Linked DNA regions of Prochlorococcus marinus str. MIT 1013. The protein of the gene in region 2 binds, or shares a complex with, the protein of the main gene of each other region. Links are inferred from orthologs where the notes say so. Each region holds a gene or a part of one and is shown on either strand. Other genes may lie near its edges.

Region 1 (5,345 bases), 1.1 Mb from region 2 along the record:
TGAAATCCTCGTAACTCTTAATGAAAATGGAGAATCTTTAACTTCAAATCAACTAGCAACAAAACTTCTAAATTCTCACAATCAAAATATTATTTTTGTTATTGGAGGTGCTTCGGGCCTCCCTCCTTCCCTCAACAATTCCGCCTCTTGGCAACTAAGTCTTTCACATTTAACTTTTCAACATGAAATAGCTCGCCTTTTACTAATAGAACAACTCTACCGCGCAAAAACCATTACCCAAGGAGGTCCTTACCACAAGGAATAAAAATACACAAACAGTATAGTTCGTATGTACTATACTGTTTGTGTTGATCTGGGCCTATGGATTCAAAGAGTTCGCACTCTTCATTAAATGAAGATTCGTCGACAATATTAATTCCATTAGTAACAGAAACTATTTCGGCAGGTTTCCCTTCTCCTGCAGAAGACTACATAGAACTCGGGATCGATCTAAATAAATACTTAATCAAAAATCCAATAAGTACGTTCTTTCTACGTGTAAGCGGTAGTTCAATGAATAACGCAGGCATTTATAATAATGATTTATTAATAATAGATCGCAGTATAAATCCAAAGTCTGGACATATTGTAGTTGCTCTCTTGGATGGAGAATTTACTTTAAAAAGACTTATAAAAAAGCAAGATAATTATTATCTAAGAGCAGATAAAGAAAATTATCCAGCAATAAACATATATGAATATATAGATATACAAATATGGGGAGTAGCGATTTATTCGATACATGAACTAAAAAAAACAAAAGCCTAATTATGTCCAAAGCAATACTTCAAATTGATGGAAATAATTTCTATGCCTCGTGTGAACAATTGATCGATCCTTCTATAAAAGGAAAGGGCTTAGTTGTACTTTCGAATAATGATGGATGCATAATAGCTCGCAGTTCAGAGGCTAGAAAGATGGGAATCCCTATGGGACAGCCTTATTTCAAGTTAAAGAATAAGCTAACTCAATTAAATATAAAAGTAAGAAGTTCAAATTATGAGCTTTACGGTGATATAAGTAATCGATTAATGCAACTACTAAGAAATAATTGTGAAGAGCTGGAAATCTATTCTATAGATGAAGCATTTGGAACGATAAAACGTCCAAAAGATAAGTGCTTATATCAATGGGGAAAAGATTTAAGAGCTTTAGTTTATCAAAACATAGGAATACCAATAGCTATCGGTATTGGTGAGACAAAAGTTTTATCAAAAATTTCTAATCATCTAGCAAAAAGAATACAAAACAATTCAGGTATCTTTGATATAGGTATTATTCGAAACAAAGATCCTTATCTTAATCTAATTAAAGTAGATAAAGTTTGGGGGATAGGTAAAAGAATGTCCATATGGCTAAAGAGCAAAGGGGTCACTAATGCTCTAGAGCTTAGAGATATGTCAAACGACCAAATCAAAGAAAAATATGGTGTTGTTGGTCTACGTATTCAAAATGAATTAAAAGGAAAGCTCTGTATCCCAATAAAAGAAAAATCATCAGATCGAAAAGAAATCTGTGTAAGCAGAAGTCTTTCATATCCAATAGATAGTTTAGAAGAATTGAGTCAAGTAATCATTAAATATGTCTTAATCGCAAGTGCTAAACTTCGAAAATATAATCAATCATCTTCAGCAATCACAGTTTTTACGAATACAAATACTCATTCAAAAGATTTTTTTAAAAGTGAAGCAACAGAAAAATTAAGCTTCCCAACTTCTAACTCAAAAATAATGATTGATAAAAGTCTATCGCTAACGAAAGAAATTTTTAAACCTTATAAAAAATTTATAAAGGCTGGTGTGATATTGCATAAACTTCAAAGCAATAAATACAAACAAAACCTAATATTTGATAAACAAGATATTCAAGAAGACTTATATCTGCAGAGACTAGATAATATAATAGATAATATTAATTCGAGAAATGGTATAGATACAATAGGTTGGGGATCATCAATTATTGAAAAAGAATGGAGACCGCGAAGAAAAAAACTATCTAGTATAAAGACAACAAATATAGAAAACATTCCAACTATATATGCTAATTAGTAGTTAGTATAATATTTAACAATGATGCTACATATTAGAATTGAAATAAAGTTTTATGCTAAATTAATATAAATAATAATCTTAAAATAAAAAATAATGGAGTTCATAGATTTTTTAGATAGAACAGAAGTAGAAATAATAAAAATAATTGAAAAGGCAGGATATAAAACAGCAGAAAATACAAAACTATGTTTATTAAGTGAAAGCTATGTAGGCTTCTTTGATAGAAAAAAAAAGGAAATTATCATTTGTACAAGCAATGCAAAGATGAGAGGAGGCTATACGCTTCTAAGAAAGAAAGATAAGGATATTCATGAAAGGACAGCCTTACATATAAAAAAAGCTTTAAGACATGAAGCTGTTCATGTTGCTCAAGAATGCAACAATGGAAATCTATTAAAAATAGATAGAAAATTATCAATGAACTCATCGAAATTGAAGGCTTTAAATGGATCTATAAAAATATCTGGAGAGGAAGAAAAGGAAAGACAAGCATATATATTAGAAGACAAACCAAAATTAGTAGAAAAAGAATTAAAAAAATATTGTCTATAATAATCAAGTAATATTAATTGTCTCTAAGTAATTGAATAGCCTTTAATTTACTACTAAAAATCAAAACCATTCCTTGGTCCAAGTAAGAAAGACCAATACAGGTCTTAACAGCCTTAGAATTAACAAGAGCTGTTCCACATGTCTCAAGGATAAGAACAGGAAGAGTAGCAGTCGATCCCTGCATTCTCTGAAGATCGAGAGATTGCTGTACAGCTAACTTTGCTTTAATAAGTCCAATTTTATTGATAAAATTAGGCCAAAGTTCATTAGATAAAGAACATTCTTCTAAATTAAAGGGAGAGGAATTTTTCATTGATAAATATAGCTATTAAAAATTATTTAAAACATCGCTGTTGATCTAAATTTAATATATGTTTTCTCTCAGCATAGTAAAGTTGCTGAAAATTTATAGCGTCATTATTTAACTCTTCAAACATACTAATAACTTTTTGTTCCATATCTGATGAATTACTAGGCTCAGAACTTTCCTGAGCAATAAGAGAGGATATACAGTTTTCAAGAGTCTGTAATCGCTGAGAACTCCATGCATCAATTAAATGTCTACAACGTTTTAAGGATTTTTGCTTTTCTAGAGCAGCTAGGGCTCCACGGATAAGCGACTCAGGGTCACTTAGTGTTGCTAAACGAAGTTCAGAAGCCTCTATTAAAGGGTTAAGTTTAGAAAGATGTTCATTATCATTAACGAGAAAGTTATCTAACAAATTTTTCATTAACTCGACATCGGCTAAAATATTATTTGAATCTTTATAACGATTTATCTTCTCAACAGTTTCAGAACCGAACTTATTCTCCTCAATGTTAGTTATAGTTGACCATATTGCTCGATGATGATTGATTGCAAAATCATCTAAATCCCTTAACCTCAATTCGTAACGAATATATGATCGATAGTTAGGACAGTGAATATAAGTAAAAAGGATGTCTGCTTCGCTTCTTTCTCTTAGACTAACTTCTTGAGGTTTATCATATTTCTTTGAACGTCCGTGCCATCTTTGACCACTGATTTGGCTACGTAAATCTTCTTCTAGTTGCAGAGCGAATCTACCTTGACCTCCACTAAGACGCTGAGCGACCTTCTGTAAATAATGTGTTCTGATAGCTGTTTGAGGTAACTTGCCAAGAAGACTTACTAAAGTACTAACAGCTTCCTGGAATTGATCAGATTTATTTAAATCTAAATCCTTTAATGATTGATCTATTTGCCAATCCATCCAAAGAGGAGATTTCACTGCTAATGCTTCATATTCGGATGGTGAATTATCCTTAAGGAACTCATCTGGATCTTTGCCTGAAGGTAATTGAAGAACTCTTAAATCTAGCTGACCTTGAATAGCAAGGTTTTCTACCTCACTAATAGCGCGATTAGCAGCACGAATCCCAGCATTATCTGAGTCAAAATTTAAAAGGATCTTTTTACTATCGGTAGAACGAGAAAGAAGCGTAATTTGATTACTACTTAAGGCAGTCCCCAAAGAGGCGACAACATTTTTAATGCCAGAATCATGAAGTGCCATAACATCAAAGTACCCTTCAACTACAACTGCATAATCTTTTTTTCTAATTGAAAGGGCTGATTTGTCTAAACCAAAAAGATTTTTACCTTTTTCAAAGATTTCAGTCTCAGGTGAATTTAAATACTTAGGCTCTGACCCATCAAGACTTCTTCCTCCAAAACCAATAACTCTTTTTTGCCTGTCATGTATAGGAACAATAATACGATTACGAAATCTGTCATAAAAACCATTACCACCTTTTCTAGGAACAATTAATCCAGCCAATTCAAGGATCTCAACACTGATTTTTTCTATATCTACAAAATATTTGAGTAATGAATCCCAATTATCTGGTGCATATCCAAGCTCAAAATTAATTAAAGTACCATCACTTAAATGACGCTTATTTTTAAGATAATTAAGAGCATTTTCTCCACATGGTGAATTTAATTGATTTCTAAACCAACCTGTAGCGAGTTTTAAAACACGATAAAGTGTATCTCTACGTGAAATCTGTTGCTTGAGTCTTTCTTGTTGAGGTCCCTCAACTGTGTCTATTGGTACTTGATATTTTTTAGCCAGCTCAAGTACAACATCACTAAAACTTTGCCTTTGAAACTCCATTAAAAATTTAATTGCATTCCCACCCGCACCACATGAAAAACAATAATAAAATTGCTTGCCAGGGATTACTGACATTGAAGGCTTACTATCATCATGAAAAGGACATATTCCAACATATTCTTTACCTTTTTTCTTTAAGACGACGTGTTCACCAACAACATCAACAATGTCTACACGCTCTTTGACAGACTCAATTGTCCTAGGATGTAGTCGAGCAGTAGTCATATGATAATTTTAATTGATCTTTAAATATTTAGTTGAGAGATTTAGAAATTGAGAGAAAAACAACTTACAGATGAATTTAATATTGAAGAAAAAATAAAAGGGATCAAATTTTTAATAGGAAGCGGTTTTGCATTTAGCCTTATGAGTGTTTGTGTTAAGGCAGTTGGGGGGAGGATACCTATCTCAGAGCTTGTTTTTGCTAGGGCTACTATAAGTATAATATTAACAAGATTTTTCTTATATAAAAATAAAATCAACCCTTGGGGATATCAGAAAAAATTATTAATTATAAGAGGTTTACTAGGAACAGTTGCACTATTTTGTATCTTCAAAGCTCTTACAATATTACCAATAGCAACAGCAACAGTAATACAATACA
Region 2 (7,774 bases):
TTCGACGAATTCTCCATAGCAATTATCAACAAAACAAATACAATTAGGTTGAATCTTATGACATAAATAACAAATCTCTTGAATAACATCAATACTCAAAGATGGACGCCATGTATAACCACAACTACGTTGTATAAAAATTAATTTCCTAGGTATATTTAAAGCTTTTTCTAAAGCTATAAAATCTATATTTCCATCATTTTTTAAAGATACTTCTTCATAATTAATACCAAAATCAATCAAAGATCCTTGACCATTACCCCTTAATCCAATAACTTCTTCAAGAGATTCATAGGGCTTTCCAGTAACAGATAATAAATTATCCCCTGGTCTTAAGACTCCAAATAAAGATGATGTAATAGCATGCGTTCCACTTACAATTTGAAGCCTGACTGCTGCTTTTTCTGCTTCTAAAACATCTGCAAAAATTTTATCAATTACATCTCTCCCTAAATCCCCATGACCATATCCTGTTAAAGAGGAAAAATGTTGTACATTAAGATGAGAATCAGAAAAAGCTTTTAATACTTTTTCTAATTTATATGTTATACTATCAGTCTTTTCTTTAATAGTTAAACCTAATTTTTTTTCTATCTTATCAACAAAATTTTTTGCAGGATTTATGAACATATTAGTTTTTAATTAAGTATAAATAAGTTTCATAAGATTAATCAGAAAAAATAATTTCTAATTTTTCTTGATCTTTAAGTAATAAACCTCTTTGGCGAAGATTTTCCAAAAAGTCATCTGCACCTTGCAAATTGTTTGTATTTAACAATTTATTTGTTGCGTGCAAATCTAACAATTCACCATCAAGTTCCTCTGCTGTGTAATCTTTTAACCCAGCCATAACCGCTTCAAATCTGTCTCTTCGTTGTTTTTTACTTACGGGATAGGCTGACATGACTTGTTCTCTACAAATTCTCCATGACCTCCCTTTACATAAATAATCAGCCAAAGCAGCACTGAGAACAGGTGCCTCAGATTCCTCGATAAACCAATCAAAGGAGGCAGGTAAAGAAGCTAAACCAACAAAAATCTCAAAAAAGTCACCCGCAGAAAGTGGATGATTGTCATTTCCTTCAACAGCAATAGCTGATTCTTGAAGTGATCTATGTAACTCAGGATGAACGCTCAGTATTTGACTTTCTATATTTTCTAACCCACGAGAAAGAACTTGATTGACTTTCCCTAAAGCAAAAAATACTTCAGGACTTGGAGATACAAGTTTTCCATTTCGTAGATTTGAGATTTGAGAGCTATGAACTCTACCTAGATCCAAACATTCTGCCAAAGCAGGAAGAACTTTATGAGACCAGCCATTGCGCTCATGCCATACATGCACTAGATGAGCCATCGCCCTTCTACCTGCAGTCAGTTGGTCTCGAAAACTAGAGGTCACAAATCACATTCAAGATTAACAGATAGGCCTGATAAGGATCCTTATCGTATATTATATACATCATGTAAACGGATCACTAATGGTTTCAAGTTTAATCGAGGCTTCGGCTCCATTAAAAAAACCAGTTGCTGCCGATAAAGCTATGGCTGCATCGAAGAAGCTCCAAGGGCATGTACCAAGACGGATTCATAACCAAAGGAAAAGAAAAAGATGGGGAACAGTTATATTCATGCTAACAATACATGCTCTGACTATATATACATTGCAAGCTCAATTTTGGAGCTGGATAGCATTTTCTGGATTTATTTTCCTGTATTGGGTAACTGCTTGCTTGGGAGTAACCACAGGATATCATCGCCTTCTTTCACATCGATCTTTTCAAGTTCCAAAATGGCTGGAAAGATTTTTTGCAACTTGTGGAGCATTAAGTTGCCAACATGGACCAATAGATTGGGTTGGTCTTCATAGGCATCATCATACTTTTTCCGATACTGAAGCTGATCATCATGACAGCAACAAAGGATTTTGGTGGAGTCACATGGGATGGATGTTTGAAGACGTACCTGCCATGAAAGCAGTTCCAAGACTGTCTGGAGATCTAATCAAAGATCCTTACTATCGCTTCTTAAATAAAAATTTTTTACTTTTGCAAATACCTTTAGGTGCAACTCTTTATTTAATTGGCCAATCAGCTGGTGTTGGAGGATGGGCAATGGTTCTATGGGGGATTCCTCTAAGACTGGTTTTTGTTTATCACATAACTTGGCTAGTTAATTCAGCAACTCATTGTTGGGGTACAACTGCATATGAGAGTGGGGATAATTCAAAAAATAATAAATGGGTAGCTGCACTTACATTTGGTGAGGGGTGGCACAATAATCATCACGCTTTCCCTAATTCAGCTAAGCATGGCCTTCAACGAAAACAAATAGATTTAACTTGGCAACACATACGTTTTTTAAAAGCAATTGGGCTAGCAAAAAAAATTAGACTCCCTATCGCATCGTAATATTATCAACAAGATTAAAAGTATTAACTCATTTTCGATCCATGGCTAAGAGAGTTCAAGTTGTTCTAAATGAAGACATAAAAAGTCTCGGCAATGATGGTGATCTTGTTGAGGTCGCTCCTGGTTTTGCAAGAAACTTTTTATTACCCAACAAAAAAGCATTACCAGTAACTCCCACTGTTTTAAAACAAGTGGAACACAGAAGAGCAAAACAAGCAGAAAAAGAAGCTGCTAAAAAGCAAGAAGCCATTGACTTCCAAACAGCTCTTACAACAATTGGAAGATTTACTGTCAAAAAGCAAGTAGGCGAAGATGGAGTCTTATTTGGAACAGTGACAAATGGTGATGTAGCAGAAGCTGTGAAAGAGGCTACTAAAAAAGATATAGATCGTAGAGACATCTCTGTCCCTGAGATACATGGTGTTGGCAAATATAAAGTGCAAATCAAGCTTCACAACGAGGTAAATGCTGAGATAAACCTTGAAGTTGCAAGTTACTAATAGTTGCAAATTTGTCTGAACAAGCCAAAGTAGGAGTCCTTGTCCAACAAGTAGTAAATGATAAGTACCCCCTCTGCAAATAACGGGGATTTTTCAAAACAAACTAGAGATTTTGGAGCTTTTAATACTTCCAAGATTGAGAAACCTCGTTTTGAAGCTCAACCTGACCAAATACCACCACAAAACCTGGAGGCAGAAGAATCTGTTCTTGGTGGAATTTTATTGGATCCTGATGCAATAGGAAGAATAGCTGATTTACTACAAGCTGAAGCTTTTTACATTTCTGCTCATCGAGAAATTTATAGAACTGCATTAATGCTTCATAGCCAAGGCAAGCCCACAGATTTAACAGCGATGAGTGCTTGGCTAGCCGATACAAATTCTTTAGAAAAAGTTGGAGGCAATAATCGATTAGTTGAACTAGTTGAGAGGGTTACATCTACAGCTTCAATCGAACAAGTTGCTAAATTAATCAGCGATAAATTTTTGCGCAGACAATTAATTAAATCTGGAAATGATGTGATCAAATTAGGCTTTGATCAAAGCCTTCCAATGGAAGAAGCCATAGATCAAGCTGAACAAAAGATCTTTGCTATTAGTCAAGAGCAACCATCCAAAGGTTTAACACCTACTGCAGAAATTCTGACAAGTACTTTCAATGAAATAGAAAGTAGATCACTTGGTACATCAGTGGCAGGCATACCAGTTAATTTTTACGATCTGGATGCAATGACACAAGGACTTCAGAGGAGCGATCTAATAATTGTTGCAGGAAGACCAGCAATGGGAAAAACTTCAATTGTTCTTAATTTAGCTAAAAACGTAGCGCAACTTCATGACTTACCTGTTTGTGTATTCAGTCTTGAGATGAGTAAAGAACAACTAACTTACAGACTGCTATCAAGCGAGGTAGGCATTGAAAGCAGTCGATTAAGAACAGGACGTTTGCAACAAGATGAATGGCCATTACTCGGTCAAGGTATTAATACACTTGGTCAATTACCAATATTCATTGACGACAAACCAAATTCAAGTGTTCTTGAGATGAGGTCCTTATGTCGTCGCCTAATTGCTGAACAAGGCAAAGAGCTGGGACTAATTGTGATTGATTATCTACAACTAATGGAAGGTACTTCACCCGATAATCGAGTTCAAGAAATCTCAAGGATTACTAGAGGTCTTAAGGGTATGGCAAGAGAACTTAAAGTCCCAGTAATCGCTTTATCTCAATTAAGTAGAGGAGTTGAATCAAGAACCAATAAAAGACCAATGCTTAGCGATCTGCGTGAATCTGGCTCAATAGAACAGGATGCGGACTTGGTTCTAATGATTTATAGGGATGAGTATTACAATCCAGAAACGACTGACAGAGGAATTACAGAAGTTATCGTGACAAAACACCGAAATGGACCGGTTGGAACAGTTAAATTACTTTTTGAACCCCAATTCACTAGATTTAGAAATCTTGCGGCTTAATTGTTCGAAAATTAAATTCCTATTGCTTAATTGATGGTTACTAAACAATCTTCAAATGAAAGTTTTGACGTAATTGTTGTAGGAGGTGGTCATGCAGGCTGCGAAGCTGCGCTGACTTCAGCAAGATTAGGATTAAATACAGCTTTATTTACACTCAATTTAGATCGAATCGCATGGCAACCATGTAACCCAGCAGTAGGGGGACCAGCTAAAAGTCAATTAGTTCATGAAGTTGATGCACTAGGAGGGATCATCGGGAAATTAGCCGATTTAACAGCTCTTCAAAAAAGGGTCCTTAACGCAAGCAGAGGGCCTGCAGTACGAGCATTGAGAGCACAAACAGATAAGCGGTTATATGCACATGAAATGCTAAAAATCCTTCAAAACACCCCAAATTTAAAGATTAGAGAGGCAATGGTTACTGGGCTAGAAATTGAACATTATCCCAATCAGATTGAAAAAAAAACACCAGAAATTCAAGAGAGAATTGGATTTATAAAAGGAATTAAAACCTATTTTGGAAGCGTTTTTCATGCAAAGGCAGTTGTACTTACAACAGGAACCTTTTTAGGAGGCAGAATTTGGATTGGCAATCAATCTATGAGTGCAGGTCGAGCAGGAGAGCAGGCCTCTGAAGGGTTAACTGAAGAATTACAAAAGTTAGGCTTTACTACTGATCGTTTAAAAACAGGAACCCCTGCACGCGTCGATAGACGAACAATTGATCTTGACTCCCTAGATGAGCAATTGAGCGATGCTTCAGATAAATTCTTTTCTTTTGATCCTCTTTCATGGAAAAGTGGGGAACAAATGAGTTGTCATATAACGCGAACAACAAAAGCAACTCACCAACTTATTAAAAATAATCTTCATTTAACTCCTATTTATGGAGGTTTTATTGATAGTAAAGGTCCAAGATATTGCCCATCAATTGAAGATAAAATTGTACGTTTTGCTGACAAAGATTCACACCAGATTTTCTTGGAACCCGAAGGTAGAGATACTCCAGAAATGTATGTGCAAGGTTTCTCAACTGGACTGCCCGAAAACTTACAGTTAGAACTGCTAAGAACTCTTCCAGGCTTGCAAAAATGCGTAATGCTTCGACCTGCTTATGCAGTTGAATATGACTACATACCAGCCACACAATTAGAAGCAACACTAGAAACAAAAAGAATAAGTGGTTTGTTTAGTGCAGGGCAACTAAATGGAACAACAGGATATGAAGAAGCTGCAGCACAAGGTTTAGTAGCAGGTTTAAATGCTGCAAGATTAGTAAACAATCAAGAAGGAATTATTTTTGAAAGAGAGAGTAGTTATATTGGAACTATGATTGATGATTTAGTCACAAAAGATTTAAAAGAACCATATAGGGTATTAACTAGTAGAAGTGAGTATCGATTAATTTTAAGAAGTGACAATGCTGATAGGCGTTTAACTCCCCTCGGTTACAAATTAGGATTAATTGATGAAAGAAGGTGGAAAATTTTTAATACTAAGCAACAATTAATCGATCAAGAAAAAACAAGGTTAGAAAAAGAGCGCATTAAAGAAAGTGATCAATGTGCAAAAAAAATATATTCCTCTACTGGAACAGCTATTAAAGGTTCAATAACACTGGCCAATTTCCTCAGAAGAACAAATATTCACTATAAAGACCTAATTAATTATAATTTAGCAACTAAGGATATTCCTTTAGATGTTGAAGAAGGAGTTGAAATAGATATTAAATATACCGGTTATTTAGAAAGACAAAAAGCTCAAATAAATCAATTAAAACAGCAAAGTAAAAAGTTATTACCAAAAAATTTAAATTACAATGATATAGAAACACTATCTAAAGAAGCGAGAGAAAAATTAACAATTTCTCAGCCCAAAAGTCTTGGACATGCTGCTCAACTTCCCGGTGTAAGCAAAGCAGACCTCACTGCACTTCTTGTATGGTTAAAAATAGAGCAAATGAAAAAAGCTGAAAGAAAAGATCCACTACAAATAACAAGCTGATAACAGTGAATTCACATCAATCTCAATTACCTTCCCCTGAAGTGATTTGGAAAGCCTCGAAAGAAAATGTTCTCTCAGGGAAAGGAAATCATAAACTCTCTGGAGCATGGCAATTAATGCTATTGGGTGATGGCAGCCCAACCAGACATCTCAAGCTTTTAACAGGGCATGAGGTTGCCATAAAAGTCATATCCATGGAAATGGAAAATAATGATCAAAATGGAGTCCCAGAAGAAGTCAATGAACTAGAGCCTCCTTTGCTACGAAGACAAGTTTGGCTTACATGTGGAAATTTAACCCTGGCATGGGCGGAAAGCTGGTGGAATTATCAAGAAGCAGAAAAACATCTGCAAAATAAGGATCAACCAATCTGGAAAAGCTTGACCCAAGGACGCTCCGAGCTTTTTAGAGAAGTTGATGGCTTGGGATTAGTTAATGCCAATTGGTTGAAAGCAGAATTTCAAGAAGATGGCCCTTTTTGGAGCAGGCATTATCGATTTTTTCGCCATCAAAAAGAATTAACTGTAATCAGAGAAGTTTTCAGCCCAAAGTTAGAAAAATGGTTAGGACCAATACCAAGAAAGGCTTTTTAACAACAACTAGTATTTTCTCCGACTAGATCTTGGTATGTTTTTTCTTCTTTGAGGAGTTCGCTCATCTTGAAAAGAATCGTTTAACTCGGGTACATTTTGCTTAAGTTCACTATCTTTTCTTTCCCACTTACTTAATTTAAAAGATTGATCATCTGGCCATTCATCCAATTCGCCTGAATTGCTTCTCCTTCCTTGAATCTGAGGTGGTAAAGCTTTAGGAGCTCTCAAAGAAATAGCAGTTAAGGGTCTTTTTGTATTGTTTATGCTTTCTCGAAGCGGTTCATCATCTAAATCTTCATTATCCAACCAATCGTCATCATCTTCAAAAAACCAATCAATTTTCTCTTCCATCCAACGACCAACTTTTTTGAAATTTGCTGAAGTCTCTTTATCTTGCCATCCTCCCCTTCTTTGACCAGGTCGATTACCTGCAACACCATCTACAACCTGTTTCCCAGTTTTTATCCATTGATCCATTCTGCGATCAAGAGGTGCTCGAGATCGCTGTCGAATTGGATGACGATTGTTATTAGAGCTCATCTTTTAAATTTAACGCTTTCAAACCAACAAGTGAATCTCCGTAAAGATGAAATTATTCAAAAATTAAAGCCAATTATAGAAAAAAATTATTTATTACTTTTAGATAAAGGTTCAAATTCAAGTAAGCATTTTTGATCCCATCTACCTCCAAAATAATTGTTACAACAACTTCGACAAGCAGCACCTCTAACAATACGCCGATAGCTAAAAGTTCTCTTACATGAAGGGCAAGTTGCCACCCATTTTGGGG

What was found. Proteins that work in one complex are often made in the same cells at the same time.
Region 1: the proteins of dnaB (region 2) and dnaG are in contact, whole or in part, in a crystal structure (PDB 2R6A), measured with the Geobacillus stearothermophilus proteins. The link is inferred for Prochlorococcus marinus str. MIT 1013 from one-to-one orthologs. Residues at the interface, in WP_033016901.1 of Geobacillus stearothermophilus: Ser13, Glu15, Ala16, Gln18, Glu91, Leu92, Asp94, Ala95, Val96, Pro97, Thr98, Ala99, Ala100, Asn101, Tyr104, Tyr105, Ile108; in WP_049624496.1 of Geobacillus stearothermophilus: Lys456, Leu457, Leu458, Pro459, Ala460, Asn463, Ala464, Leu467, Leu535, Leu536, Ile537, Ala538, Gln544, Glu545, Asp548, Tyr549, His552.

What each region holds. Positions count from the first base shown.
Region 1 is NZ_CP114778.1:267,756-273,100, reverse strand. Bases 2,453-5,345 are described here. They hold dnaG (DNA primase), read right to left. Parts: upstream 4,967-5,345; coding sequence 2,939-4,966; downstream 2,453-2,938. Other genes in these bases: O5633_RS01440 (DMT family transporter), read left to right, coding at 5,015-5,345; O5633_RS01450 (hypothetical protein), read right to left, coding at 2,617-2,916; O5633_RS01455 (serine hydroxymethyltransferase), read left to right, coding at 2,453-2,603. Also shown: O5633_RS01470 (23S rRNA (pseudouridine(1915)-N(3))-methyltransferase RlmH), read left to right, coding at 1-265; O5633_RS01465 (LexA family protein), read left to right, coding at 322-768; O5633_RS01460 (Y-family DNA polymerase), read left to right, coding at 771-2,048; more of O5633_RS01455, read left to right, coding at 2,145-2,452. UniProt on the Escherichia coli protein: RNA polymerase that catalyzes the synthesis of short RNA molecules used as primers for DNA polymerase during DNA replication.
Region 2 is NZ_CP114778.1:1,370,391-1,378,164, forward strand. The notes cover bases 2,309-5,177. They hold dnaB (replicative DNA helicase), read left to right. Parts: upstream 2,309-2,968; coding sequence 2,969-4,387; downstream 4,388-5,177. Other genes in these bases: O5633_RS08035 (acyl-CoA desaturase), read left to right, coding at 2,309-2,411; rplI (50S ribosomal protein L9), read left to right, coding at 2,453-2,911; mnmG (tRNA uridine-5-carboxymethylaminomethyl(34) synthesis enzyme MnmG), read left to right, coding at 4,421-5,177. Also shown: O5633_RS08025 (aminotransferase class I/II-fold pyridoxal phosphate-dependent enzyme), read right to left, coding at 1-630; O5633_RS08030 (hypothetical protein), read right to left, coding at 668-1,402; more of O5633_RS08035, read left to right, coding at 1,482-2,308; more of mnmG, read left to right, coding at 5,178-6,391; O5633_RS08055 (chorismate lyase), read left to right, coding at 6,397-6,984; O5633_RS08060 (RNA helicase), read right to left, coding at 6,991-7,524; O5633_RS08065 (SprT family zinc-dependent metalloprotease), read right to left, coding at 7,611-7,774. UniProt on the Escherichia coli protein: The main replicative DNA helicase, it participates in initiation and elongation during chromosome replication. Travels ahead of the DNA replisome, separating dsDNA into templates for DNA synthesis.